2 linked regions of the Lacibacter sediminis genome follow. The protein of the gene in region 1 interacts with the protein of each later gene in a pairwise test. Links are inferred from orthologs where the notes say so. Each region holds a gene or a part of one and is shown in the gene's direction. Other genes may lie near its edges.

Region 1 (3,267 bases):
TTTTCACGAACTACTGTAATGTCGATTGGAATACCGGCTTTGCTGAACACCGTATCAACACCATGCAGTGTTTGGAAATCACGTTTGTTGGCGTAGGTATTCCATGTTTTACGTGCAGTAACATTAATACTCTTTACACCTTTGCCTTTGGGCGTTTCCATCGGCCCTTTAAACAAAAGCCCCAACGCTTCAATGGTTTGTTTGGCTTCAGGCGTCATACCGTTGTTGAAACCTTTATCAAACACCCATTTACCCATATCTACAAACTCATATTCCAACGGAACTTTGTTGGCGTTAAAAATGGATAATACTGCTTCCATAATTTCCGGACCTATTCCATCGCCTTTAGCTACAGCAATTTTCATGTATTGATTATTTATGTTTAGTTCAGGTGATTATATTTTTTGGCCCGATAGCCATCGGGAGTCGCAAAGGTAACATCCGTTAGGGCTTAGAAAAAAACGAAGTCTTAAAAAAAAACAATAAATCTCAAAGCAGCCATTCTACTTCACCAAAATCAAAACACTCTTCCACATCATTTCCTGTAACTAACTGACCCGATTTATTTACTCCGTTTACTTTTGTTGAGATGATGCGGGTTCCTTTTTTTAACCGAACGGACTGCTGCAGTTTATAGAGCTGAAGGTTATAGCTTTCGAAAATCCTGTTAAACCCTTGCTGTTGCAGGTTATCGCAGTTGATCAAAACAGTTTTTTGTATAGCATGCGCCAGCTCCAACACATCAGTTTCTTTGCCTGTAACCTGTTTTAACGAAACCGGGTTCTTAAGGCCTTTGAATTTGGTTTGATTGACGTTGATACCGATACCGATCACTGCCCATTGCCATTGCCTGCCACGAACAACGTTTTCAATGAGGATTCCCCCTGTCTTTCTGTCACGCCAGTAGAGGTCATTGGGCCATTTAATTTTTGTTTCATCGCCCAAAACTTTCTCTAATTCATCTCTCACCGCCAAGGCGGTAGCGGCCAGTAATTGAAAACTTTGGGAAAGAAGCAGTCCCGGTTTCACAATAATGGAGAAGCTCAAGTTGGCGCCAGGCTCGGTTTCCCACACCTTTCCCCGTTGGCCTTTTCCTTTGGTTTGGTGGGCGGTGCGTATGGTTAAACCATGCTGTGCCAGTCCTTCATGTATCAGCCCCATGGCATAGTTGTTGGTGCTGTCCACTGAAGGAAGCTCAATCCATAAGTTATCTGATTTTTTAGGAAGCATGGTTACCGAAGATTGACTAATTTTGGACAAATTAAAAAGTAAAAAGCTGCGATGAAACGTCGTTAGCAAAAAACAGATTTATTCATTAAACCACCAAGCGATTGAGTACTTTATCTCTCTTAAATAACCGGAGCAAGGATTCTAAAAGCACTACGGCACGCATTAACCGAAACAGCAAATTATTTAAAACGATCATTCGGGCCATCCAGGAAAAAAAGGGTGAAAACGTCATCAGCCTCGATTTGCGGAAGATACCGGAAGCCGTTTCTGATTTTTTCATCATCTGCGAAGCAGGCAGCACCACACAGGTAAAAGCCATTGCCGACCATGTTGAATACCTGGTGAAAGAAGAATGTGGCGAAGGGCCTTACCGTCATGAAGGGATGAGTGCGTTGCAATGGGTACTGGTGGATTATGTAAATGTGGTGGTGCATATTTTTCATCCCGAAACAAGAAAATTTTACCGGCTTGAGGAAATGTGGAGCGATGCTGCTGCTGCTGATCATGAATAACACTACATCAGCAAAATATTAACAGTTACCACCTGAAACTTTTAGCTACTTATTTGTAATACTATCTGAAATCCCGGACGAAGGGAAAAAAACAACAAGATGAGTTTGAATCAAGGAAATAATCCAGACAGCAGCGGCGGTGATAAGAAAGATGGCCGTAAACCGTTTCGTTTTAATATTTACTGGCTCTATGCGTTAATCGCTGCCGTTTTGATCGGCTTTAACCTCTACCGTGGAATTACACCCGATGCGATCCCCACTTCACAGGTTGTATTTGAAGACAGCATGCTTATGAAAGGCTATGTTGAAAAATACACCATTGTGAGAAATAAGGATGTTGTAAGAGTTACACTCAAAACAGAAGCTGCGAACGATCCGGCTATCTTAAAGATCGTGACGGCAAGGGAAGCAAAGGTGAAGATCGATAAAACCAAACCGCTCAACTTTGAGTTCACGGTTGCAGATCATAAAGAATTCGATAAACGTATCCAGCAGATCATTACAACCAATACAGCTGTTACCGGTAAACCTATTGCCAGTTACAGTACTGATGAAAACTGGCTGAGCCCACTCATTAGCTTACTCTTACCTATTCTCGTTTTGATCGGCCTGTGGGTTTTACTCATGCGGAAGATGAACAGTGGTGGCGGAGCTGGTCCTGGAGGTGGCGGTATTTTCAACATTGGAAAATCAAAAGCTCAGTTGTTTGAAAAAGGAACAAGAGTGAATGTTACCTTCCAGGATGTGGCTGGTTTAGATGAAGCAAAAGTGGAAGTGATGGAGATCGTTGATTTCCTGAAACAACCTAAAAAATATACAGCACTTGGTGGTAAAATTCCAAAAGGTGCATTGCTGGTAGGTCCTCCCGGTACGGGTAAAACATTGCTGGCAAAAGCAATGGCCGGTGAAGCACAGGTTCCTTTCTTCAGCATCAGCGGTTCCGATTTCGTGGAAATGTTTGTAGGTGTGGGTGCAAGTCGTGTGCGTGATTTGTTTAAGCAGGCGAGAGAAAAAGCACCGTGTATCATCTTTATTGATGAGATCGATGCCATCGGTCGTGCACGTGGAAGAAATGCTATTGTAAGTAATGATGAGCGTGAAAATACATTGAACCAGTTGTTGGTGGAAATGGATGGATTTGGTGGCGATACCGGTATCATCATCCTTGCGGCAACAAACCGTCCCGATGTTTTGGATCCGGCGTTGTTACGTCCGGGTCGTTTCGATCGACAAATTTCTATTGATCGTCCTGATGTAAAAGGTCGTGAGCAGATCTTTAAAGTGCATCTGAAACCAATTAAAATTTCTGAAACACTCGATATTCATAAACTGGCAGAACAAACACCTGGCTTTGCCGGTGCAGATATTGCCAATGTATGTAACGAAGCGGCATTGATCGCTGCACGTAAAGGGAAAGCTGCAGTTGATATGAGCGATTTCCAGGATGCAATTGATCGTGTAATTGGTGGTTTGGAAAAGAAGAACAAACTCATCAGTCCCGAAGAGAAAGAGATCATTGCTTACC
Region 2 (3,293 bases), 260 kb from region 1 along the record:
GCAAACAGGTTGGTATCGCCAGAAATGATTCCCTCTTTATTTGCAATCGGCAAACAATATAAACAACTACGAGCCGCCATCGCACCTTGTACAGGTAAACGTGGCGAATGGTTATGCCAGTTTAATCCGGAGTGGAATTTTTCTGTATCGCAATCACAGGAAGAACTTTGGAATACAGGTACAACAGATCAACGCAAAGCTGTACTTACTGAATTACGCTCTGTTGATCCTGCTGCTGCAAGAGTTTTACTTGAACAAACATGGGCACAGGAAGATGCAGCAACAAAAGTTGCTTTTTTAGAAATACTGTCAATCAATGTCAGCAATGATGATCTTTTGTTTCTTGAATCACTACAAAACGAAAAGAGTAAGAAAGTAAAAGAAGAAGCACTGAAATTATTAAAGCAGATTCCCGGCTCTGGATTAGTGCAACAATACATGAATGTGTTACAAAAAGCTGTGACCCTAAAAACAGAAAAGGCATTGTTGGGCATGATGAGTAAGACCTCACTTTCGTTTCAGGTGCCTGCAGATATTGATCCCGAAATATTCAAATCGGGAATTGAAAAGCTGAGCAGTAACAGTAAAGAGTTTAGCGACGATGAGTTTATCATTTATCAACTCATACAGTTTGTGCCACCAACATTTTGGGAGCAGCAGTTAGGTAAATCGCCCCAACAGATCATCGAGTTGTTTGAGAAAGATACCACGGGTAAAAAAATGATCACGGCATTAGTTCTGGCTACGTTGCAATTCAAACAGCATCAATGGGCAGTGTTTATGATGCAGTATTGCAGTACGTTTTATATTGATCTGATCCCGATGTTGCCGGCACAGCAACAGGAATATTATTCAAACCGTTCATTTGCCGATCATGCAGATGCCATTATTCGTTATGCTGTTGAATTCAAGAGGGAATGGAGTATTGAAATGACAAAAAAGATTTTAACGCACGCTGCAAATAATCCTTATCATTATACACGATCATTCTTTAGTCAACATATTGAACGCATCCCTTCTGCTATTGAAAAAGAACTGGGTTTGATTATACCTGCAGAAGAATACCAACAGAACAGCTGGAATAAAACGAAAGAGTATTTAGTGAAACTGCTCAACTTAAAAAATCAAATCATAACAAACTTTACCGCTTAAATACATCATTATGGCAACCATCTTACGTCAACATGCAGAAGAATTATACGCATTGGAACTGGAAGAGTTACGGAAACAAGATCAGGATAAACGACCTGCTAACTGGCATCTGTCTCCACAATCGGCAGTTACTTACCTCATCGGCGGTAAACTGAAAAATGGTTTTGAAGTAACACCGAAGTATATCGGTAACAAGCGACTGATGGAAATTGCCGTAGCTACATTAACAACCGATCGTGCATTGTTATTATATGGTTTGCCCGGTACTGCCAAGAGTTGGGTGAGTGAACATTTAGCGGCTGCTATCAGTGGCGATTCAACATTAATTGTACAAGGAACAGCAGGTACAGGTGAAGAAGCGATTCGTTATGGCTGGAACTATGCACGGTTATTGGCAGAAGGTCCAACTGAAAAAGCATTGGTGGAAACACCGGTGATGCGTGCAATGAAAGATGGTAAGATTGTACGTATTGAAGAGTTGACACGTATTGGTGCTGATGTGCAGGATGCATTGATCACAATTCTTTCAGAAAAATCATTACCTATTCCTGAGTTAAATACAGAAGTACAGGCAGTAAGAGGTTTTAATGTAATTGCAACTGCCAACAACAGAGATAAAGGTGTAAACGAATTGAGCAGTGCATTAAAAAGACGTTTTAATACGGTGATCCTTCCTGTGCCTGATTCAATGGATGAAGAAATTGATATTGTAAAACGCAGGGTTGAAAGTTTTGAAAAAATTATGGAGTTGCCTGCAGAGCCACCTGCGTTGCAGGAGATCCGTCGCATTGTCACCATCTTTCGTGAATTGAGAAGTGGTGTTACCATGGATGGTAAGACAAAAATTAAAATGCCCAGTGGTACCCTCAGTACAGCAGAAGCTATTTCTGTTGTGAATAACGGATTAGCAATGGCTGCTTACTTTGGAGATGGACAATTAAAAGCAAATGATCTGGCTGCAGGTATTATTGGTGCTGTGGTAAAAGATCCGGTACAGGATAAAATTGTATGGCAGGAATATTTAGAAACGGTGGTAAAGCCGAGAGATGAATGGAAAGATATTTACAGGGCTTGTCGAGATCTTGGCATCTAATCAATAATCAGCAGCTCATTCAATGGCAATACATATTCTTGGTATACGACATCATGGTCCGGGTTCTGCCAGAAACGTAAAAGAGTTTTTGGAGAAAACAAAACCGGATATTGTTTTGGTGGAAGGTCCGCCAGATGCTGATCCTGTTTTGCAATGGGTATCGCACAGCGATTTAAAACCACCGGTGGCCATTCTTTGTTTTCAACCCGATAATACCAAACATTCTTCCTTTTATCCGTTTGCAGAATTTTCACCTGAGTGGCAAGCCATTCTCTATGCACGAAAGAATAATATTCATGTCCGCTTCATGGATCTGCCTGCTGCACACCAGTTTGCACTTGATGCAGAAGAGGAAAAGAAAGCAGCAGAACAACAGGCAGCGTCGGATGAAAAGGATGAAGGAGATACCATTGATACAATCAACAATTACAGCATCAGCAATAATGAAGCTGAACCCATAGTGATCATAAGGAAAGATCCTGTTTCTTATTTAGCAGAAGCGGCAGGTTATGATGATGGAGAGAAATGGTGGGAGCATATGTTTGAGCATCGTCATCAAAACGAAGAAGTGTTTGATGCAGTAAACGAAGCCATGCAGGTATTGCGTGATGAAGTTCCTTCGAAGGATGACCGCACAGAAAGTTTACGTGAAGCATATATGCGTAAAACAATCCGACAGGCAGAAAAAGAAATGTTTCAAAACATTGCCGTTATCTGTGGCGCATGGCATGCACCTGCTTTGCTCAACATGCCCAAACAAAAAGAAGATAATGATCTGCTGAAAGGATTGCCGAAAGTAAAAGTAGAATGTACATGGGTACCGTGGACATATAACCGCTTAAGTATGTACAGTGGTTATGGTGCCGGTATTGCCTCACCGGGTTGGTATGATCATATCTGGCATTATCCATACGATGATGGAACAAGATGGATGGCAAAAGTAGCCAAGCTCTTTCGTTCAAAACAAATGGATACTTCTGTTGCACATGTAATGGAAGCAGTAAGATTGTCCGAATCTTTAGCTGCTTTGCGTAATCTACCCAAAGCA

The links.
Region 2: the proteins of rsfS (region 1) and H4075_RS19990 interact in binary tests that used the Escherichia coli proteins (3 or more experiments, as listed by UniProt). The link is inferred for Lacibacter sediminis from one-to-one orthologs.

What each region holds. Positions count from the first base shown.
Region 1 is NZ_CP060007.1:4,483,308-4,486,574, reverse strand. What follows is about bases 104-3,036. They hold rsfS (ribosome silencing factor), read left to right. Parts: upstream 104-1,331; coding sequence 1,332-1,742; downstream 1,743-3,036. Other genes in these bases: ftsH (ATP-dependent zinc metalloprotease FtsH), read left to right, coding at 1,842-3,036; H4075_RS19105 (biotin--[acetyl-CoA-carboxylase] ligase), read right to left, coding at 490-1,230; H4075_RS19110 (NADP-dependent isocitrate dehydrogenase), read right to left, coding at 104-365. Outside these bases: more of H4075_RS19110, read right to left, coding at 1-103; more of ftsH, read left to right, coding at 3,037-3,267. UniProt on the Escherichia coli protein: Functions as a ribosomal silencing factor. Interacts with ribosomal protein uL14 (rplN), blocking formation of intersubunit bridge B8.
Region 2 is NZ_CP060007.1:4,739,210-4,742,502, reverse strand. What follows is about bases 245-3,203. They hold H4075_RS19990 (ATP-binding protein), read left to right. Parts: upstream 245-1,162; coding sequence 1,163-2,245; downstream 2,246-3,203. Other genes in these bases: H4075_RS19985 (DUF5682 family protein), read left to right, coding at 2,268-3,203; H4075_RS19995 (DUF5691 domain-containing protein), read left to right, coding at 245-1,152. Outside these bases: more of H4075_RS19995, read left to right, coding at 1-244; more of H4075_RS19985, read left to right, coding at 3,204-3,293.